One region of the Ramlibacter algicola genome, then DNA from elsewhere that is predicted to be linked to it. Evidence: predicted binding sites of a transcription regulator. Region 1 holds the regulator's gene; each other region holds the start of a gene.
The links. Region 1 encodes LexA, which represses DNA repair genes until DNA is damaged. Its sites were predicted from a motif close to ACTGTATNNNNATACAGT; they were not measured.
Positions count from the first base shown of each region.

Region 2: the regulator LexA is predicted to act here: its motif matches at 2,745-2,762, upstream of I8E28_RS08755 (DNA topoisomerase IV subunit B).
Region 3: the regulator LexA is predicted to act here: its motif matches at 1,615-1,632, upstream of I8E28_RS09105 (PA0069 family radical SAM protein).
Region 4: the regulator LexA is predicted to act here: its motif matches at 1,980-1,997, upstream of I8E28_RS18215 (LexA family protein).

Region 1 covers NZ_JAEDAO010000001.1:2,638,754-2,644,222, reverse strand. Annotated here, with positions in the region: gene I8E28_RS12815 (type IV pilus assembly protein FimV) at 1-132, shown strand, start outside; gene I8E28_RS12810 (D-2-hydroxyacid dehydrogenase family protein) at 142-1,149, opposite strand; gene I8E28_RS12805 (DUF1993 domain-containing protein) at 1,238-1,753, shown strand; gene I8E28_RS12800 (hypothetical protein) at 1,770-2,081, opposite strand; gene lexA (transcriptional repressor LexA) at 2,203-2,877, opposite strand; gene I8E28_RS12790 (asparaginase) at 2,956-3,873, shown strand; gene adk (adenylate kinase) at 3,880-4,536, opposite strand; gene kdsB (3-deoxy-manno-octulosonate cytidylyltransferase) at 4,645-5,412, opposite strand; gene I8E28_RS12775 (Trm112 family protein) at 5,413-5,469, opposite strand, start outside.
Region 2 covers NZ_JAEDAO010000001.1:1,788,671-1,794,139, reverse strand. Annotated here, with positions in the region: gene I8E28_RS08765 (transglycosylase SLT domain-containing protein) at 1-61, opposite strand, end outside; gene I8E28_RS08760 (GNAT family N-acetyltransferase) at 166-729, opposite strand; gene I8E28_RS08755 (DNA topoisomerase IV subunit B) at 737-2,710, opposite strand; gene I8E28_RS08750 (MFS transporter) at 2,820-4,034, shown strand; gene I8E28_RS20845 (hypothetical protein) at 4,040-4,171, shown strand; gene I8E28_RS08745 (SDR family oxidoreductase) at 4,176-4,982, shown strand; gene I8E28_RS08740 (methyltransferase domain-containing protein) at 4,985-5,469, shown strand, end outside.
Region 3 covers NZ_JAEDAO010000001.1:1,869,068-1,874,536, reverse strand. Annotated here, with positions in the region: gene I8E28_RS09110 (phosphoethanolamine transferase domain-containing protein) at 1-532, shown strand, start outside; gene I8E28_RS09105 (PA0069 family radical SAM protein) at 529-1,611, opposite strand; gene I8E28_RS09100 (NAD(P)H-dependent flavin oxidoreductase) at 1,782-2,735, opposite strand; gene I8E28_RS09095 (acyl-CoA dehydrogenase) at 2,780-4,573, opposite strand; gene I8E28_RS09090 (electron transfer flavoprotein subunit alpha/FixB family protein) at 4,688-5,469, opposite strand, start outside.
Region 4 covers NZ_JAEDAO010000001.1:3,721,824-3,727,292, forward strand. Annotated here, with positions in the region: gene I8E28_RS18205 (FAD-dependent oxidoreductase) at 1-189, opposite strand, end outside; gene I8E28_RS18210 (Y-family DNA polymerase) at 224-1,528, opposite strand; gene I8E28_RS18215 (LexA family protein) at 1,545-1,922, opposite strand; gene I8E28_RS18220 (fumarylacetoacetate hydrolase family protein) at 2,222-3,073, opposite strand; gene I8E28_RS18225 (SDR family NAD(P)-dependent oxidoreductase) at 3,098-3,844, opposite strand; gene I8E28_RS18230 (SDR family oxidoreductase) at 3,841-4,575, opposite strand; gene I8E28_RS18235 (FadR/GntR family transcriptional regulator) at 4,727-5,443, shown strand.

The DNA.
Region 1 (5,469 bases):
GGCGTGGTGCTGGACCTCGACCTGAACCTGGACGAGGCCCCGGCGGCACCGGCGAACGGTGCCATGCTGGATTTCGACCTGCCGGAGATCGACCCGGCACTGGCGGCCCCTTCGCGCGGTTCGCGCGAGTGACGCGGCGCCTCAGCGGCGCACTTGCAACGACGCCGGATTGACGACGTTCGTCGGGTTGCCCTCGATGAAGTTCACGACGTTGTCGAACGCCTGCCCGAAGTACATCTCGTAGCTCTCCTGCTCGACGTAGCCGATGTGCGGCGTGCAGATGCAGTTCTCCAGCCGCAGCAGGGCGTGCCCCTGCAGGATCGGTTCGCTCTCGAACACGTCCACCGCCGCCATGCCCGGGCGCCCGCGGTTGAGGGCCGCGATCAGGGCGTCGTGCTCCACCAGCTCGGCGCGCGACGTGTTGACGAACAGCGCGGTGGGTTTCATGCGGCTGAAGTCCTCGAGCTTGACCATGCCGGCCGTCTCCGGGTTGAGCCGGATGTGCAGCGACAGCACGTCGCTCTCCGCAAACAGCTGCTCGCGGGTCTCGGCGACTTCCAGGCCGTCAGCCATGGCCCGCGAGCGCGAGCCGTCGCGGCCCCACACGAGCACCCGCATGCCGAAGGCGCGGCCATAGCTGGCGACCAGCTGGCCGATCTTCCCGTAGCCCCAGATGCCCAGCGTCTTGCCACGCAGGACCACGCCGAGGCCGAAGTTCGGCGGCATGGACGCGGACTTCATGCCCGACTGCTGCCAGGCGCCGTGCTTGAGCGTCTGGATGTACTGGGGCAGGCGGCGCATCGACGCCATGATGAGCGCCCAGGTGAGTTCCGCCGGCGCATAGGGCGAGCCCTGGCCCTCGGTGACGGGGATGCCTCGTTCCGTGCACGCGTCGATGTCGATGTGCGGGCCGGCGCGGCCGGTCTGCGAGATCAGCTTGAGCCGCGGCAGCTTCTCGAGCAGCTGGCGCGTGATGTGCGTGCGCTCGCGGATCAGGACGATGACGTCGGCATCGCGCAGGCGCACCGACAGCTGGCCGATGCCCTTGACGGTGTTCGTGTAGACCTTCGCCGGGTAGGCTTCGAGCTTGGCAGCGCAATGCAGCTTGCGCACCGCATCCTGGTAGTCATCGAGGATCACGATGTTCATGCCGGCATTGTGCCTGTGCGGCCGCGGACGGACGGGCAGCGGCTAGCATCGCGCTACCACTGTCCGGCTCGACCCCAAGGAGAACTGCATGCCGATCACGATGTCCAGCGCCAGCGTCCCGACGTTTCGCAACACGCTGCGCAACCTCGACCACATCCTCGACAAGGCGGCCGCCCACGCGCAGGCGCGCAAGTTCGACCCGGTGAACCTCACCAGCTTCCGGCTCGCGCCGGACATGCTGCCGTTCACGAGCCAGGTGCAGATCGCCTGCGATGCGGCCAAGAACTGCGTCGCTCGCCTGTCCGGCGTGGAGGCGCCGCGTTTCGAGGACAACGAGAAGACGTTCGAGGAATTGCGGGCGCGCATCGCGAAGACGCTCGCCTGGCTGGAGAGCGTGCCCGCCGACCGGCTGGACGGGACCGAGGACAAGGACATCACCTTCCCGGTGGGCCGCGAGACGACCCGCACGATGAAGGGCGAGGCCTACCTGAAGCACTGGGCCATCCCGAACTTCTTCTTCCACGTGGGGATGGCGTACGCCATCCTGCGGCACAACGGCGTCGAGCTGGGCAAGTCCGACTACCTGGCCGGCGCTGCGCGCTGAGGCTGGCGCGGCGGCGTCAGGCGGCGGCGGCTTCCAGCGCCGCGAGGCGGTCGAGTTCGGCGCAGACGTCCGCCATGCGGCCGGAGATCACCATGCGGCCCGCGGTCGTGCGCGGATGCGCGGCGTCGACGACGCGCAGCACGCGCACCGGCCGCAGCGTGGGCGCATTGGCGGCGGGCCACGCCACGTGCGCGTGGCCTGCTTGCATGTGCAGGCCACCGGTACCCACCACGTGCAAGCGGCGCGTGCGAGGCTCGCCGCGCAGTGCGCCCCAGGCCCGGCGCAGCGGTGCCCACAGCTGCGCAAAAGTGCAGATCGTCCATCCCATGTCGTCTCTCCTGCTGGTTCGAGGTTCGGAACACAGGCGAGATTGGTTGGAACACCGGGCGGTGCAGGGTGATGGCGCCCTTCGCGCCATACGCCCGCCACCTGCGGCCGCCCGGACGGATTCACATCAGCATGGTGTTGCGGATCAGGCCGACCGCGAGGCCTTCGATCTCGAACGGTTCGCCCGGCTCGACCACGATGGTCGGGTAGTCCGGGTTCTCGGCATGCAGCTCGATCAGGTGCTTGTTGCGCTTGAAGCGCTTGACGGTGACCTCGTCGCCCAGTCGCGCGACGACGATCTGGCCGTTCTTGGCTTCGCGCGTGGACTGCACGGCGAGCAGGTCGCCATCCATGATGCCGGCGTCGCGCATCGACATGCCGCGCACCTTGAGCAGGTAGTCGGGGCGGCGCTGGAACAGGCTGCTCTCGACGTAGTAGGTCTGGTCGACGTGCTCCTGCGCGAGGATGGGCGAGCCTGCGGCCACGCGGCCGACGAGGGGCAGCGCGAGCTGCGCGAGGCTTTGCAGCGGCAGCGGGAACTGCTTGAAGCGCGATTCGTGGATGGAGCGCAGCGTGTCGCTCTTGAGGCGGATGCCGCGCGAGGTGCCGCTCACCAGTTCGATGACGCCCTTGCGCGCCAGCGCCTGCAAATGTTCCTCGGCGGCGTTGGCGGACTTGAACCCCAGTTCCGCGGCGATTTCCGCGCGGGTGGGCGGCGCGCCAGTGCGCGCGATGGCGGACTGGATCAAGTCCAGAATCTGCTGTTGCCGGGCGGTGAGCTTGGGCGTCTCGATCATCGGGGCCTCCTGCGGGCTGTCACTGGGTGTCCATCCAGTGCCTGTATTTTTAACCAGTTTCGTGAAAGAGCGCAAGTGATGGCGGATCGGATCGTTGTTCTGGGGACCGGGGGCACGATTGCCGGGCGCGGGCGAGGCCCGCAGGACCACGTCGGCTACCGCTCGGGCGAAGTCCCGGTGGGCGACTTGTTGGCCGGCATTCCCGTGCCGGGAGGCGTTCGCGTGGACGTCGAGCAGATCGCGCAGGTGGACAGCAAGGACATGGACCCGCAGGTCTGGGCCACGCTGGTGGCTCGCTGCAGCGAAGCGCTTGCGCAGGAGGACGTGCGCGGCATGGTCGTCACCCATGGCACCGACACGCTGGAAGAGACGGCGTACGTGTTGCACCGCTGCGTGCCGGCGAGCAAGCCGGTGGTGCTCACGTGCGCGATGCGTCCTGCCACCGCCTTGTCGCCCGATGGACCGCAGAACCTCGCCGACGCGTTGCTCATCGCCGCACAAGACGGTGCCCATGGCGTGCTGCTCGCGTGCGCTGGCCGCGTCCACGGCGCGGTGGGCTTGCGCAAGGTGCATCCCTACCGCCTCGATCCGTTCGAGTCCGGCGAGGGCGTGGTCGGCTACGTCGAGGATTCGCGCTGGCGCCCGTCCCGCGACTGGCCTGTCGCGCCCGCGGCTTCGATGTCACTGCCGAACGCCGAGTGGCCCTGGGTCGCGATCGTCATGAGCCACGCCGGCGCCGATGCGCGCCAGGTGGATGCGCTGGTGCGCGACGGCGTCCGTGGCCTCGTCGTGGCGGGGACGGGCAACGGCACCGTGCACCACGCGCTGGCCGCCGCGCTGCGACAGGCGAGTGCGCGTGGGGTGCGCGTCGTGCGCACCACGCGGTGCGCGGAAGGACTGGTGGTGGATGGCGGCCGCGATGCGGAGTTCGAGACCCTGCCGCTCACGCCCGTGCAGGCACGGGTGGAACTCCAGTTGCGGCTGGCGGCCGCCTGAGCGAGATCAGCCGGCGAGTGCCTGCAGGGCGCGCGCCGTGATCTCTTCGACGGTGCCGATGCCGCTGATGGCGCGGTAGCGGGGCGCGTTGACCGGATCGGCCTTGGCCCAGTTCGAGTAGTAGTCCACCAGCGGGCGCGTCTGCGAGGCATAGACCTCCAGGCGCTTCTTCACCGTGTCCTCGCGATCGTCGTCGCGCTGGATCAGCGGCTCGCCGGTGACGTCGTCACGGCCTTCCACCTTGGGCGGGTTGAACTTCACGTGGTACGTGCGGCCCGAGCCCGGGTGCGAGCGGCGGCCGCTCATGCGCTCGATGATCGCTTCGAAGGGAACGTCGATCTCGAGGACGTAATCGAGCTTGACGCCTGCGTCCTTCATCGCGTCGGCCTGCGGGATCGTGCGCGGGAAACCGTCGAACAGGAAGCCCTTCGCGCAATCCGGCTGCGCCAGGCGTTCCTTCACCAGGCCGATGATCAGGTCGTCGCTGACCAGGCCACCGGAGTCCATCACCTTCTTGGCGGCCAGCCCGAGGGGCGTGCCGGCCTTGACCGCTGCGCGCAGCATGTCACCCGTCGAGATCTGCGGGATGCCGTACTTCTCGCAGATGTACGCGGCCTGGGTGCCTTTGCCGGCGCCTGGCGCGCCCAGCAAGATCAATCTCATGGATGTCCTCGGATGGTCTCTGGGGGGCGGGCGCTGCAGGCCCGCTTTCATTGGCGCGGGCCTTCGCGCCTCTCTCGGTCGAGGATAGCACGCACCCCTTCGGGGACCTTACGCGCGCGCCGAGCCGAACAGCGCGCGCACGCGCTCGAGATCCTCGGGCGTGTCCACGCCGGGCGCGGGCGCCGCGGCACTCACGTGCACCGCGATGCGATGGCCGTGCCACAGCGCACGCAACTGCTCCAGCGCCTCGGTGCGCTCGATCGGCGCCTGGGCCAGGGCCGGGAACGCGCGCAGGAAGTCGCAGCGGTAGCTGTAGATGCCGACGTGGCGCAGCGGCGCGGGATCGTCCGGCAGGCGATCGACGCCGGCGGCGAACCCGTCGCGCCACCAGGGCAGCGGCGCGCGGCTGAAGGTGAGGGCGAGGCCGCTGGCGTCGGTGACGACCTTGACGACGTTCGGGTTCACGAAGTCGGCCACCGACTGGATCGGGTGCGCCGCGGTGCCCATCGCGGCGCCGGGATGGGCGTCGAGCACGCGTGCCACGGCGTCGATGAGCGACGGCTCGATCAGCGGCTCGTCGCCTTGCACGTTGACGACGAGGTCGTCGCCGGCCAGGCCAAGCGCCACGGCTGCTTCGGCGAGGCGGTCGGTGCCAGAGGGATGGCTGGCTGCGGTGAGCACGGCTTCGACGCCATGCGCGCGGCACGCGTCGGCGATGCGCTCGCTGTCGGTGGCGACGGCCACGCGCTGGGCAGCCGAGACGCGCGCCTGTTCCGCGACGCGCACGACCATCGGCTTGCCGCCGATGTCGGCGAGCGGCTTGTCAGGCAGCCGCGTGGAGGCCAGCCGGGCGGGAATGAGGACGGTGAATCGCACTCAGGCCAACGGCGTGCGCGCGGGGTGCCGCTCGAGGTCTTCGTCGCTCAGGGGCCG
Region 2 (5,469 bases), 850 kb from region 1:
CGACGTAGCCCCAGACGTCGGCGTGGGCGGGGGTGCAGATCAGGCATGCCGTTGCGAGCAATGCCAGGAATCCGTCGTTCCCGCGTAGGCGGGAACCCATCGCTTCCATGCAGCGCCGGAGGAAGCGATGGATTCCCGCCTTCGCGGGAATAACGGAGCTGGGCTTCATCGCGGCAACTCCAGCCCCAGCTTGCGCCGGCTGTCGAACTCGTGCTTCAGCAGCGACATCACCGCGAGCGAATCGAAGCGGCCTTGCGCACCTTGCACGCATTCGCGCAGCGTGCCTTCGCGCACGAAGCCTTCGGTGTCGTACAGCCCCAGCGCGCGGATGTTGTGCGTGCGCACGTCGAGCCAGAAGCGGTGCGCGCCGAGGTCGTCGAAGGCGAGCCGCTTGGCCACGCGCAGCGCGGCGCGGCCGACGCCCTGCCCCTTGTCGCGCACGACGAGGCGCTTCAGTTCGATCGCCTGGTGCGGGCTGCGGCAGCCGATCAGGATCAGGAAGCCGGCCTGCTCGAAGTCTCGGCCGCCTTCGATGACGAAGTGGCGAAAGTCCGGGAAGCGGATCGCCGCTTCGTGCTGCGTGCGCTCCCAGGGCGTGATGAACGGCAGGTTGGCGGGATCGCGTTCGAGCGTCAGCACGAAGTCGATGTCGCTCTGCATGGTCGGACGCAGCCGCACCCGCGCCGGCGACTTGCCGGTCTGCGCGGGGATCGCGGGCTGCATCGTCATGGGTGCCTCAGACGTCGATCTCGACGTCGTTGCCGTGCAGTTCCATCAGCTCGCGGCGCGCGGCGGCCTCGCCCTTGCCCATCAGCTTGGCGATCAGCTGCTCGGTGCCGCCGAAGTCGTACTTGCCCAGCTTCACCGGCAGTAGCCGGCGCGTATCGGGATTCAGCGTGGTCTCCCACAGCTGCTCGGCGCTCATCTCGCCCAGGCCCTTGAAGCGGCTGATGGTCCAGGCGCCTTCCTTGACGCCTTCCTTGCGCAGCTTGTCCAGGATGTGGGTCAGCTCGCCGTCGTCCAGCGCGTACTCCTTGCTGGCCGGCTTCTTGCCACGCGCCGGCGTGTCGACGCGGAACAGCGGCGGCCGCGCGACGTACACGTGGCCGGCGTCGATCAGCTTCGGGAAGTGGCGGAAGAACAGCGTCAGCAGCAGCACCTGGATGTGCGAGCCGTCGACGTCGGCATCGGACAGGATGCACACCTTGCCGTAGCGCAGGCCGGACAGGTCGACCTCGTCGTTCGGCCCGTGCGGGTCGACGCCGATGGCCACCGCGATGTCGTGGATCTCGGTGTTGGCGAACAGGCGGTCGCGCTCGACCTCCCAGGTGTTGAGCACCTTGCCGCGCAGCGGCAGCACGGCCTGGCTTTCCTTGTCGCGGCCCATCTTGGCGCTGCCGCCGGCGGAGTCGCCCTCGACCAGGAACACCTCGTTGTGCGAGAGGTCCTTGCTCTCGCAGTCGGTGAGCTTGCCCGGCAGCACGGCGACACCCGAGCCCTTGCGCTTCTCGACCTTCTGGCCGGCCTTCTGGCGCGACTGCGCGGCCTTGATGGCCAGTTCGGCCAGCTTCTTGCCGTAGTCGACGTGCTGGTTCAGCCACAGCTCCAGCGCCGGGCGCACGAAGCTGGAGACCAGCCGCACCGCGTCGCGCGAGTTGAGCCGTTCCTTGATCTGGCCCTGGAACTGCGGGTCCAGCACCTTGGCCGACAGCACGTAGGAAGCGCGGGCGAACACGTCCTCGGGCAGCAGCTTGACGCCCTTGGGCAGCAGCGAGTGCAGTTCGATGAAGCTCTTGACCGCGTTGAACAGGCCGTCGCGCAGGCCGCTTTCGTGCGTGCCGCCGGCGCTGGTGGGGATCAGGTTGACGTAGCTCTCGCGCACCGGGGCGCCGTCCTCGGTGAACGCGACGCACCAGGCCGCGCCCTCGCCTTCGGCGAAGGTCTCGTTGTTCTCCGCAAAGCCCTCGCCCTCGAACAGCGGGATCACCGGGTCGGCCGGCAGCGTCTGCATCAGGTAGTCGCGCAGGCCGCCCTTGTATTGCCAGCTCTGGCTGTCCTTGGTCTTCTCGTTGACCAGGTAGACGGCCACGCCGGGCATCAGCACCGCCTTGCTGCGCAGCAGGTGCGCCAGTTCGGCCAGCGGCAGCTGGCTGGATTCGAAGTACCTGGCGTCCGGCCAGGCGCGCACCGTGGTGCCGGAGCGGCGATCGCCCTCGACGGCCTTGCGCACCTTGAGCGGCTCGACCACGTCGCCGCCCGAGAACACGATGGTGGCGACCTGGCCTTCACGGTGCGTCGTGACTTCCAGGCGCTTGGCCAGCGCGTTGGTCACCGAGACGCCCACGCCGTGCAGGCCGCCGGAGAAGCTGTAGGCGCCGCCCTTGCCCTTGTCGAACTTGCCGCCCGCGTGCAGCCGGGTGTAGACCAGCTCGATGACCGGCGCCTTCTCTTCCGGGTGCAGCCCGAAGGGGATGCCGCGGCCGTCGTCCTCGACGCTGGTGGAGCCGTCCGCGTGCAGCGTGACCTTGATGCGCTTGCCGTGCCCGGCCAGCGCCTCGTCGGCGGCGTTGTCGATCACCTCCTGCAGGACGTGCAGGGGGTTGTCGGTGCGCGTGTACATGCCCGGCCGCTGCTTGACGGGCTCGAGGCCCTTGAGCACGCGGATCGAACCTTCGGAGTACTCGGAAGACGGGGAGGGTCGGGTAGCCATGAGCGGCGGATTGTAGACACGGGAGCCACCCGTTGCTGTATGCAATCACAGTAGAGGGCCTTGTCCCGCCCTGCAAGGGGCAATCGCGACTTCGCGACAATCGCCCCCCATGCAGCCCGCCCGCCTTTCCATGCGCCAGGTCCTTGCCTGTGGCGCCGCCGTCGTCACGCTGTCCATGGGCATCCGCCACGGCTTCGGGCTCTGGCTGCAGCCGATCACGCAGGCGCAGGGCTGGACGCGGGAGACGTTCGCGTTCGCGCTGGCGATCCAGAACCTGGCCTGGGGCTTCTTCGGCATCTTCGCGGGCATGCTGGCCGACCGCTTCGGCGCGTTCCGGGTCCTGGTCGGCGGTGCGGTCCTGTATGCGCTGGGCCTGGTGGGCATGGCGCTGTCGCCCAACGCCCTCCTGTTTGCACTGACCGCCGGCGTCCTGATCGGCGCGGCGCAGGCCGGCACGACCTACGCGGTGGTCTACGGCGTCATCGGCCGGCAGATCGACCCGGCCAAGCGATCCTGGGCGATGGGCGTGGCGGCCGCGGCCGGCTCGTTCGGCCAGTTCCTGATGGTGCCGGTCGAAGGCTTCCTGATCAGCGGCGTCGGCTGGCAGCAGGCGCTGCTGGTGCTGTCCGCCGTCGTCATGCTGGTCGCGCCGCTGGCGTTCGGCCTGCGCGAGCCCGGTTTCGGCGGCGCCACGGCGCCCAAGCGCGAGCAGACCATCGGCCAGGCGCTGCGCGAAGCCTTCAAGTACCCCAGCTTCCAGTTGCTGATGGCGGGCTACTTCGTCTGCGGCTTCCAGGTCGTCTTCATCGGCGTGCACATGCCCAGCTACCTGAAGGACAAGGGCCTGTCGCCGCAGGTGGCCAGCTACGCGCTGGCGCTGATCGGCCTGTTCAACGTGTTCGGCACCTACATCGCCGGCACGCTGGGCCAGAAGCTGGCCAAGCGCAAGATCCTGGCCTTCATCTACTTCGCCCGCGCGATCGCCATCGCGATCTTCCTGTGGGCGCCGCTGTCGCCGCTGTCGGTCTACCTGTTCGCGTCGGTCATGGGCCTGCTCTGGCTGTCGACCGTGCCGCCGACCAATGCCACCGTCGCCCAGATCTTCGGCGTGGCGCACCTGTCCATGCTGGGCGGCTTCGTATTCTTCAGCCACCAGGTCGGCTCGTTCATGGGCGTCTGGCTCGGCGGCTTCCTTTACGACCGCACCGGCAGCTACGACATCGTCTGGTACATCGCGATCGCGCTGGGCGTGTTCGCCGCGCTGGTCAACCTGCCGGTGCGCGAGGCGCCGATCGCGCGCCAGCCGGCGCCCCAGCCGGCCTGACCTCCATGCGGACCCGCACGCGCCGCATCCTCGCGTGGTCGGGCGCCGTCGCCGCCTGCGCGGCAGTGTTTGCCCTGTACACACGGCCGGCCGTCATGGTCATGCTCGCGGACCAGCTCTGGGCCTGCTTCCGCTGATTTCATGCGCATCCACGTGATCACCGGTGCCTCCGAAGGCATCGGCGCCGAATTGGCGCGCCAGCTCGCGCGCGAAGGCCGCGCGGGCTGCGCGCTGGTCCTGGCCGCGCGCAATGCGGACAAGCTCGCCGACGTCGCCGCGCAGTGCGACGCGCTCGGCGCCGCCGCCCTGCCCGTGCCCACCGACGTTTCCCGCGAAGCCGACTGCCGCGCCCTCATCGACCGCGCGGTGTCCCAGTTCGGCGGCATCGACGTGCTGGTGAACAACGCCGGCATCTCCGCCCATGCCCGCTTCGACGAAGTCGCGGCCGAGGACCTGCGCTGGTACCAGGACCTGATGACGGTCAACCTGTGGGGCAGCCTGTGGTGCACCCACGCCGCGCTGCCGCACCTGAAGGCGTCGCGCGGGCGGCTCGTCGCCGTCTCGTCCCTCGCCGGGCTGGTCGGCGTGCCGGGCCGCACCGCGTACAGCGCGACCAAGTTCGCCATGACCGGTTTCTTCGAGGCGCTGCGCACCGAACTGATGGAGTCGGGCGTGTCCGTCACCATCGCCTACCCGGGCGTGGTCGCCACCGAGATCCGCCGCCACGGGTGGAACGCCCGGGGCCGCGCCGCCGGCAAGAGCGGGCTGGACGAGGCCAACGCCATGTCCGTCGAGGAATGCGCTCGCCTCATCCGCGAAGGCATGGACGATCGCGCCCGCGAGGTGGTGATGACCGCGCGCGGCAAGCTCGGGCGGTACCTCAAGCTCCTGGCGCCGGGCGTCGTCGACCGCATGGCCGTGGCGGCGCTGGCCAAGGACACGAAGTGACCGTGCACGGCGCAGGCGAGCCGTCCCCCTGGGTGCGGCGCTGGACTCACCTCGTGCCTGCAGGCGCGCCGGTGCTCGACGTCGCCTGCGGCCCAGGCCGCCACATGCGCTGGTTCGCGGGCCGCGGCCATCCGGTCACCGGCATCGACCGCGACCCGGCCGCCATCGCGGCCGTTCGAGGCCTGGGCCGCGCGATCGAAGCCGACATCGAGAACGGGCCGTGGCCGCTGGCCGGCGAGACCTTCGGCGCGGTCGTCGTGACCAACTATCTCTGGCGGTCCCTGCTGCCCACGATCGCCGCCAGCGTGGCCGGAGGCGGCGTGCTGCTCTACGAAACCTTCGCCGACGGCAACGAGACCGTCGGCAAGCCCTCGCGGCCGGACTTCCTGCTGCGCCCGGGCGAACTGCTGGCCGCGTGCGCGGGGCTGCGCGTCGTCGCGTACGAGGACGGGTTCCTCGAGGACCCGCCGCGCTTCGTGCAGCGTGT
Region 3 (5,469 bases), 770 kb from region 1:
TTACGCCCAGTCCATGCTCTCGCCTGGGGAGACGCGGTTCGCGCTGCACCCCGGCTGGGCGGTCACCGTCCTTGCTGCCTGGATCGGGTTCGCGTGCAATCCGTGGTTCTGGCACGCCCTGGCCCACGGCGGGCTGGCCACCGCGGTCATGCTGGGCACGGCCATCGCAGGCGGCGCGGCTTTCGTGCTGAGCCTGTTCGGCTGGCGCCGCACCTTCAAGACCGTCGCCACGCTGCTGCTGCTCGTCGCTTCCGTGCTGGCCGCGGGCGTGTGGACGCAAGACGTGTCGCTGGCCGCCGTGATGGACAGCCCGCGCGCCGCCTTCGTGCTGCCCAGCTGGGCCAGCTTCTTCGGCTGGCAGGTGCCCACCCTGCTCGCGCTGCTCGGCTTCGTGCCGATGCTGTGGGCGTGGAACGCGCACCTGCGCCGCCTGGCCGGTCCTTCGCAACTGCGCGTGAACCTTGCCGGCATGACCCTGGCCGCGATGGTCGCCGGCAGCGCCCTGTTCGCGCTGTCGTTCATGGCCGCCTAGAACAGGCTGGCCTGGCCGTCCAGCGCGGGCGGCCGGAACTTCGAGACGTCGAACTCGAACCGTTCGCGGTTGAACCCCAGGCGCGTCGCCGCCTTGCGGAACCGCTGGCCGATCAACTCGGCCCACAAGCCGCTGCCCTTCATGCGCGTCGCGAAGTCGGCGTCGTAGTCCTTGCCGCCGCGCATGTCCTGCACGCGCGCCATCACGCGGTCGACGCGCTGCGGATAGTGCAGCTCGAGCCACTGGCGAAACAGCGGGGCCACCTCCCAGGGCAAGCGGAGCACGTGGTAGAAGGCGATGCGCGCGCCGGCGTCCCACGCCGCCTCGAGCACCTGCTCGAGGTCCTCGGTGATGAACGGAATCTGCGGCGCGAGGCTGACGCCGACGGGCACGCCCGCTTCGGCCAGTGTGCGGATCGTCCGCAGCCGCCGGTGCGGCGCCGCGGCGCGCGGCTCCAGCTGGCGCGTCACTTCGGCATCCAGCGTCGTGATGGTCACGTACACGGCGGCCAGCTTGCGATGCGCCATCGGCGCGATCAGGTCCAGGTCGCGCTCGACGCCGCTGTTCTTCGTCACCAGCGACCAGGGATGGTTGGTCTCGTCCATCACCTCCAGCACCGACCGCGTGAGCCGCAGTTCCCGCTCGACCGGCTGGTAGCAGTCGGTGGCCGTGCCGATGGCCAGCATCCGGGGCTCGTACGCCTTGCGCGCGAGTTCCTTGCGCAGCACCGCGTCGATGCCGCGCTTGGCGATGATCTTGGTCTCGAAGTCCAGCCCCGGCGAGAGGTTCAGGTAGCTGTGCGTCGGCCGCGCATAGCAGTAGATGCACCCGTGCTCGCAGCCGCGGTACGGATTGAGGCCGCGGTCGAAGTAGATGTCGGGGGAATCGTTGTGGCTGATGGCCGACTTCGGCGTTTCCCAGATCACCTCGGTGCGCGGCGGCAGGGCCGCGCCCTCCTCCGCGTCGTCGGGCCAGCCGTCGTCGAACGCCTCGCGTTCGTCGCGCGAGAAACGATGCGCAAGACGCGTCGCGGCGCCTCGGCCCTTGATCGCTTCGACGGGGGTGTGGAGCTCGGCCATAACACTGGATGCGCATCCAGTATAACCGCAGTGCCTGAGATGAGATCCAAGCGCTGCATGCGGCTCAACGGACCTGTCATTCCCGCGAAGGCGGGAACCCATCGCTTCCGCCTTCGCAGGCTTCCAGAAGGAAGCGATGGGTTCCCGCCTCCACGGGGACGACGGGGTTCTCAGGCGATGCGCGCCTTGGCTTCCGCGTACTCGCGCTTCAGTCGCGCGATGAAGTCAGCGGCCGGCGCGACCTGGTGCACGGCGCCGATGCCCTGGCCGCAGCCCCAGATGTCCTTCCAGGCCTTGGACTTGCTGCCCTCGCCGCCGGCGAAGTTCATCGCGCTGGGGTCGCTCTCGGGCAGGTTGTCCGGGTCGAGGCCGGCGTTGCGGATCGACGGCTTCAGGTAGTTGCCGTGCACGCCGGTGAACAGGCTCGAGTACACGATGTCGTCGCTGGTGCCGTCGACGATCGCCTGCTTGTACGCGTCCGACGCACGCGCTTCCTGCGTGGCGATGAACGCGGAGCCGATGTACGCGAGGTCGGCCCCCATGGCTTGCGCGGCGAGGACCGCGCCGCCGTTGGCGATGGCGCCGGACAGCGCGAGCGGGCCGTCGAACCACTCGCGGATTTCCTGCACCAGCGCGAACGGGCTCTTCGTCCCGGCGTGGCCGCCGGCGCCCGCTGCGACGGCGATCAGGCCGTCGGCGCCCTTCTCGATCGCCTTGCGCGCGAACATGTTGTTGATGATGTCGTGCAGCACCACGCCGCCATACGAGTGGATCGCGTCGTTGACGTCGGTGCGCGCGCCCAGCGACGTGATGATCACCGGCACCTTGTACTTCACGACCATCTCCATGTCGTGCTCGAGCCGGTCATTGCTCTTGTGCACGATCTGGTTGATGGCGAACGGCGCCGCCGGCTTGTCCGGGTGGGCGCGGTTGTACGCGCCGAGCGTCTCCGAGATCTCCGCCAGCCACTCGTCCAGCTGCGACGCCGGCCGCGCGTTGAGCGCCGGCATGGCGCCCACGATGCCCGCCTTGCACTGCTCGATCACGAGCTTGGGGTTGCTGATGATGAACAGCGGCGAGCCGATCACCGGCAGCGAGAGGTTGCGCAGGACGGGAGGCAGCATCAGGGCTCCTGTGGGGAATCGGCGAAGACGGACGGTCGTCCGCTTCAGAAAGCTTCGAGGGGCAGCGAAGTGACGCTCTCGGCGCCTTCGACGATCGCGTCGCGCACGCCGGGCGCCTTGGCCAGGAGGTGCTCGGCGTAGAAGCGCGCCGTCGCGATTTTCGCTTCCATGAACGCCTTGTCCTCGCCCTTGGCCGCCAGGTCCTCGGCGACCAGCAGCGAACGCGCGAGCTGCCAGCCGGCCACCAGGTTGCCGGCCAGCATCAGGTACGGCACCGAGCCGGCGAACACCGCATTCGGGCTGCCCTTGGCCTGCCCGGCGATGTAGTCGACCACGTCGACGAACGCCTGGCGTGCGGCCGTGAGGCGCTTCAGCACCGCGCGAGCCGCCACGCTGTCACGCTTGGCGAGATCGGCTTCGGTCTTCTCGATCTGCGCGGCGATCGCCTTGGCGACCTGGCCGCCGTCGCGCGCCGTCTTGCGGCCCACGAGGTCGTTGGCCTGGATGGCGGTCGTGCCTTCGTAGATGGTCAGGATCTTGGCGTCGCGGTAGTACTGCGCCGCCCCGGTCTCCTCGATGAAGCCCATGCCGCCGTGCACCTGCACGCCCAGCGACGTGACGTCCAGGCTCATCTCGGTGCTGTAGCCCTTCACCAGCGGCACCAGGAATTCATAGAAGGCCTGGTTCTGCTTGCGCACTTCGGCGTCGGGATGGTGGTGCGACGCGTCGTACGCCGCCGCGGCCACGCTGGCCATCGCGCGGCAGCCTTCGGTGGACGCGCGCATCGTCATCAGCATGCGCTTGACGTCGGGGTGGTGGATGATCGGCGCGGCCGTGGTCATGGAGCCGTCGACCGGACGCGATTGCACGCGGTCCTTCGCGTACTCGACCGCCTTCTGGTACGCGCGCTCGGCGATGGCGATGCCCTGCACGCCCACCGCGTAGCGGGCCGCGTTCATCATGATGAACATGTACTCGAGGCCGCGGTTCTCCTGGCCCACCAGGTAGCCGATCGCGCCCTTGCCGCTGTCGCCGTATTGCAGGACCGCGGTCGGCGACGCCTTGATGCCCATCTTGTGCTCGATGCTCACGCAGTGCACGTCGTTGCGCTCGCCGGGCGTGCCGTCGTCCTTGGGCATGAACTTGGGCACCACGAACAGGCTGATGCCCTTCACGCCTTCCGGCGCGCCGGTCACGCGCGCCAGCACGAGGTGGACGATGTTGTCCGCCATGTCGTGCTCGCCGTAGGTGATGAAGATCTTGGTGCCGAAGATGCGGTACGTGCCGTCCGGCTGCGGCTCGGCGCGCGTGCGCACCAGCGCCAGGTCGCTGCCGGCCTGCGGCTCGGTGAGGTTCATGGTGCCGGTCCACTCGCCGCTCACCAGCTTCTCCAGGTAGCGCGCCTTCAGGTCGTCCGAGCCCGCGGTCAGCAGCGCCTCGATGGCGCCGTCGGTCAGCAGCGGGCACAGCGCGAAGCTCAGGTTCGCGGCGTTGAGGATCTCGCCGCACATCGCGCCGATGGTCTTGGGCAGGCCCTGGCCGCCGAAGTCGGTCGGGTGCTGCAGGCCCTGCCAGCCGCCCTCGATGTATTGCCGGTACGCGTCGCGGAATCCCTTGGTGGTGGTGACGTTGCCGTCCTTCCACGACGAAGGTTCACGATCGCCGGTGACGTTCAGCGGCGCGACCACTTCCTGGTTGAACTTCGCGCATTCCTCCAGCACGGCCTGCGCCGTGTCGAAACCGGCTTCCTCGAAGCCGGGAATCTTCGCGATCTCGTCGATCCGCGCGAGGTGGCGGATGTCGAACAGCATGTCCTTGATCGGGGCGCGGTACGTCATGGTCTCTCCGGGGAAATGGAACGCAGGGACGCCAAGGTTGCGCAAAGGGCGCAAAAGACCTTGATGTCCTTTGCGCCCTTTGCGAGGTCTTGCGGCCTTTGCGTTCGGCTGCTCTTACAGGGCTTTGACGAGCTCGGGCACGGCCTGGAACAGGTCGGCCTCGAGGCCGTAGTCGGCGACGCTGAAGATGGGCGCTTCGGGGTCCTTGTTGATCGCGACGATCACCTTGGAGTCCTTCATGCCGGCCAGGTGCTGGATCGCGCCGGAGATGCCGGCGGCGATGTACAGCTGCGGCGCGACGATCTTGCCGGTCTGGCCGACCTGCAGGTCGTTGGGCGCGTAGCCCGCGTCGACCGCGGCCCGCGACGCGCCGATGGCGGCGCCCAGCTTGTCGGCCAGCGGCGTCATCACTTCCTGGAACTTCTCGCTCGAACCGAGCGCGCGGCCACCCGACACGATGATCTTGGCGGCGGTGAGCTCGGGGCGGTCGTTCTGCGCGATCTCCTGGCCGACGAAGCGGCTCTTGGCGTTCGCGGCAACGGCATTGGCGGTCTCGACGGCGGCGCTGCCGCCGCTGGTGGCGGCCGGATCGAACGCCGTCGTGCGCACCGTCAGCACCTTCACCTTGTCCGCGCTCTGCACGATGGCGATGGCATTGCCGGCGTAGATCGGGCGCTCGAACGTGTCGGCGGCGTCGACTTTGGTGATGTCGGAGATCTGCGCGACGTCCAGCTTGGCCGCGACGCGCGGCGCGACGTTCTTGCCACCCGCGGTGGCGGGGAACAGGATGTGCGAGTAGTCGCCCGCGATGGCGAGCACCTGCGCGGCGACGTTCTCCGCGAGGCCGTGCGCGAACTGCTCGCCCTCGGCGTGCAGCACCTTCGCGACGCCGGCGA
Region 4 (5,469 bases), 1.1 Mb from region 1:
CTTGAGGATGACGAACATGCCCGGGCTCGGTTCGCCGGCGACGTACAGGCGGTCGCCCTTGCGGAATCCCATCGGCAGGCCGAAACGCTGGATGCGCGCGATCTCGGCCGTGGCGAGCAGCGGGAACGCCTGCTCATGCCGGCTGGTCTCGACCGGCGAAGGGGGGGCGTCGTTCGGCGCGCTGGGCATGGCGGCTCCGGCTGGTGCGCGCAGGATACGCCGCTCAAGCGCGCGCCGTCGGCAGGTGTGCCCAGTTGGTCGTGTACTGCGGCGTGAGCCACTCCTGCTTCATGGTCCACGCCCGCGCATCGCCGCCCGTGCCCGCGCTGGCGGTGTGCAAGGTGCCGCGGCCGTAGCGGTCGTTGATGCGGTCCATCGCGGCCGCGAGCCGGCCCTGCTTCGGCGCCGGCTCCTCGTCGAGCGCGAGCTCGCCCTGCACGCGCGTCGCCGGTTGCAGGTCCAGCAGGATGACGCCCGCCTTGTGGAACTTGAATCCCTCGCGGAAGACCTGCCGCAAGCCCCGCAGCGCCGCCTGCACGATCGGCGCCGTGTCCGCCGTCGGCCGCCGCAGGGGCACAGTTGCCGAGCGCGAGTACTGGCGCTCCCACTTGCGGAACGGGTTCGTGTGCACGAACGTGAGCACCTGCGCGGCATGGCTGCCGTCCTCGCGCAGCTTGAAGGCCGCGCGGCTGGCGTACTCGCTCACGGCCTCGACCAGCGGCGGCAGCGTCGACACCGGATCGCCGAACGCGCGCGTGCACGAGACCTCCTTGCGCGCGGACGGCACGTCGTCCAGCGCGATGCACGGCACGCCCTGGAGTTCGCGCACGGTGCGCTCGACGACGACGCTCCAGCGCCGGCGCGCCACCGCCGCGTCCATCCGCGCCAGGTCGAGCACGGTGCGCACGCCGTCGGCTTCGAGGTGCGCCGACAGGCGCCGGCCGATGCCCCACACCTCGCCGACCGGCGTCGCCGCGAGCACGGCGTCGCGGTCCGATGGCGGCAACGCCTCGAGATGGAACACGCGCCCGAACGATGCCGGGTACGGCGCGCCGGGGCGGCGGTCCGCTTCCTTCGCCACGTGGTTGGCCAGCTTGGCCAGCGTCTTGGTGCCGCCGATGCCGATGCCGCACGGGATGCCGATCCAGCGCTCCATGCGCTCGCGCAGGCGATGTCCCGCCGCGACGAGGTCGCCCGGGATGCCGCGTACGTCGACGAAGCACTCGTCGATCGAATAGACCTCCTGCGCCGGCCCGTAGCGCGCGGCGATCGCCATCATGCGGTCGCTCATGTCGCCGTACAGCGTGAAGTTCGCCGACAGCGCGAGCACGCCGGCGTCGGGCAGGCGCGCGCGGATCAGGTGCCAGGGCTCGGCCATCGCGATGCCCAGCGCCTTCGCCTCGTTGCTGCGCGCGATGGCGCAGCCGTCGTTGTTGGACAGCACGACGACCGGCCGCCCGCGCAGGCTGGGGCGGAACACCCGCTCGCAGCTGACGTAGAAGTTGTTGCCGTCGACCAGCGCGTACATGCCACCCCGCTGCGCTTCAGCGGAACCGCTTGATGGTGCAGGTGACCACGCCGACGATGGCCAGCCGCTGGCCGTCCCGCTCGAAGACGATGTCGGGAAAGGTCGGGTCCGCCGCCTGCAGCTTCACGCGGCCGTTGCGCTGGAAGAGGTACTTGACCGTGAAGTCGTTGTCGACCTCCGCGACGACCACGTCCCCGTGCCTCGGCGCGAGCGCGCGGTTGACCACCAGGATGTCGCCGTCCGCGATGCCCGCGCCCTGCATCGACGTGCCGCGCACGCGCCAGAAGAACGTGGCGGTGGGGTGCGTGATGAGGAGGTCGTTGAGGTCCTGCCGCTTGGCGGCAAAGTCATCGGCAGGCGACGGAAACCCGGCCCGCACCGTCCCCTGCGCCATCGGCAGCGGCAGTGGCGGCCCCGGCACGAACGGCCAGCCGCCGGCGTGAGCGATACTACTGTTCACGCATCCAGTGTAGCCTCGCGAGCCGCTTGGGGCAACGGCTTGACGCCTGCCACCCATCGTGCTTGCGCACTCCGGGAGGCCTCAACGCAGAGACGCAGAAAGCAGCCAGAAGGAAGACCGAAGGGACAACACCCTTTGATGGATCTTCCGTGGCTTCTGTCTGCCTTCTGCGTCCTCTGCGTTGAAGACCAGGTGAGCGGTAGCGAACCGCTCGCGGTAACGAACCGCTCGCGCTAGCGAACCGCCTTGTACGCGACCACCTTCTGCCGCTGCTCGCCCAGGCCCTCGATGCCCAGCGTCATGACGTCGCCGCGCTTCAGGAAGCGTTGCGGCTTCATGCCGAGGCCGACGCCCGGGGGCGTGCCGGTGGTGATGATGTCGCCGGGCAGCAGCGTCATGAACTTGCTGCAGTAGCTCACGATCTCGGCGGCGCCGAAGATCATGGTCTTGGTGTTGCCGGTCTGCATGCGCTCGCCGTTCAGGTCCAGCCACATCGCCAAGCGCTGCGGGTTCGGGATCTCGTCGGTCGTCACGAGCCAGGGGCCGACCGGGCCGAAGGTGTCGCAGCCCTTGCCCTTGTCCCACTGCGAGCCGCGCTCGAGCTGGTACTCGCGCTCGCTGACGTCGTTGACGACGCAGTAGCCGGCGACGTACGACAGCGCGTCCTTGCGCGAGACATAGCGTGCGGTCTGGCCGATGACGATGCCCAGCTCCACTTCCCAGTCGCCCTTCACCGAGCCCTTGGGCAGCATCACGTCGTCGTCCGGGCCCTGGATGCACGAGGTCGCCTTCATGAAGACGATCGGCTCCTTCGGGATCGGCATGCCGGCTTCGGCGGCGTGGTCGGTGTAGTTCAGGCCGATGGCGACGAACTTGCCCACGTTGGCGACCGGGCAGCCCATGCGCGGCGTGCCGCGCACGACCGGCGCCTTGGCGACGGCCTTGCGGATCTTCGCGAGCACGGCCGGCGCGAGTTGCGCCGGGCCGATGTCGGGCACCACGCCCGACAGGTCACGCAGCTTGCCGTCCTCGCCGATCACGCCCGGCTTCTCCTTGCCCGGGTTGCCATAGCGAACGAGTTTCATGGGGTCCTTTCGTTGTTCGTGGAATCAGTAGGTCGCGCGTCCGCCCGACAGGTCGAACACCGCGCCGGTGGAGAACGAGCATTCCTCGGTGCACAGCCAGCCGACCAGCGCGGCGACTTCCTCGGGCCTGCCGAAGCGGTTCATCGGGATCTTGCTCAGCATGAACTGGATGTGCTCGGGCGTCATCTGGTCGAAGATCGCCGTCTTCACCGCCGCCGGCGTCACGCAGTTGACGCGCACGTCGACGTCGGCCAACTCCTTGCCCAGCGACTTGGTCAAGCCGATGACCGCCGCCTTGCTGGAGCTGTACGCGCTGGCGTTCGGGTTGCCGTCCTTGCCGGCGACGGACGCGATGTTGACGATGCGGCCGTAGCCCTGCTGGCGCATCAGCGCGCCGATCTCGCGGCAGCAGTGGAAGGTGCCGTGCACGTTGACGTCGTACACCTGGCGCCAGGCCTCGGGCGGGTAGTCGCACAACTTCGTGTTCGGTCCCGTGATGCCGGCGCTGTTGACGAGCGCGTCGATGCGTGGCGACTGCGCGGTGGTGCGCTTGACCGCCTGCAGCACCGACGCGTAGTCGGCCACGTCGACCGCGACCGCCGCGGCGCGCGGGCCGAGCTTCATCGCCGCCTGCTGCGCACCGGCCTCGTCGAGGTCCCACAGCGTCACGCTGCCGCCGGAATGCACCAGCCGTTCGGCGATCGCATAGCCGAGGCCCGTGGCGCCGCCGGTGATCACCGCATGGCGGCCCTGGAAATCGAGTTGGTTCATACCGTGATGCCTCCGTCGACCGCGTACGCCTGCCCCGTGACGAATGCCGATTCGTCGCTGGCGAGGAACACCACCAGCGGCGCGATCTCTTCCGCCTTCGCGAGCCGGCCCATGGGCTGGCGCGCGACGAACGCCTGCCGCGCGGCGACCGGGTCGGCATTCGCGTTGATGCGCCCCTGCAGCGACGGCGTATCGACCGTGCCGGGGCAGATCGCATTGCAGCGGATGCCGTCGCCGACGTAGTCCGCCGCCACGCTCTTGGTCAGGCCGATCACCGCCGCCTTGGTGGTGCCGTAGATGAAACGGTTCGGCAGGCCCTTGATGCTGCTGCACACGCTGGCCATGTTGATGATGCTGCCGCCGCCGCGCGCGAGCATCTTCGGCAGCGCGGCCTGGATGGCCCAGAACTGCGCGCGCACGTTCAGGTCCAGCGCGAAGGCCCATTCGTCGTCGGTGGCCTGCAGCACGGTGCCCGAATGCACGTAGCCGGCGCAGTTGAACAGCACGTCCAGCGCCGGCATGTCGCCGATGACGCGCTGGATCGACGGCTTGTCCAGCACATCGAGGCGCACGGCGCGCACGTTGGCGACGCCTTCGTAGCCGGCGAGCAGGCGCTCGTCGACGTCGGTGGCCCACACCTGCGCGCCTTCGGCGGCGAGCGCCAGCGCGCTGGCGCGGCCGATGCCCTGGCCGGCGGCGGTGACCAGGGCGGTCTTGTTCTGCAGTCGCACGTGGGTGTTCCTTCGCGTGGGCCAAGCGGCCCGGGAGATGCGGATGAGCGCGGCGGGCGGGTTTTGCCCGATGCCGGCTGCACGACTGCGGCAGATAGTAATTGGCCTGACCAGTTGTCCCATCCGCACAAGCCCCTACCCCCAAAGACCCATGTCCTTGCAGACCGTCGGCTCGCAGCGCCTGTACCGGCAGATCGCCGAACAGGTGCGCGCGCTCATCGCGGGTGGCGAGTTCGCGGCGGGCTCACGGTTGCCCGCGGAACGGGACCTAGCACGCCACCTCGGCGTGAGCCGGCCGTCGGTGCGCGAGGCGCTGATCGCGCTGGAGGTCGAGGGCCTGGTCGAAGTGCGGCTCGGGTCCGGCATCTACGTGCGCACGCGGGATGGCGCAACGAGGCCGGCGCGAGCCCGCGCCGCCGCCAACGACTGGGGGCCGCTGGAACTGATGCGTGCGCGCGAACTGGTCGAAGGCGAAGTTGCCGCCCTGGCGGCGCGCCATGCGCGCAAGGCGCAGGTCGCCGCGATGGCGTCCGCGCTCGACCGCATGCGCGAGGAGGCGCAAGCCGGCGTCGTGCCGCGTGAAGGCGACGAGGCGTTCCACAACGCCATCGCCCTCGCCTGCGGCAACGAGGTGCTGAGCGACACGGTGCGTGGCTACTGGCATGCGCGCAGCGGGCCGCTGTCCACGCGGCTGGGCGACTACTTCGAGAGTCCCGCGTCGTGGAACGCCGCCCTGCAAGAACACGACGCGGTGCTGGACGCCATCCGCGACCGCGACGGCACCGCCGCGCGCACCGCGATGCACCACCACCTGCAGCGGGCCTACAACCGATACAGCGCGAGCTGGCGCCGCGCCCACAGTTCCTGACGCCAGAAGACCACCCTAGGAGACAA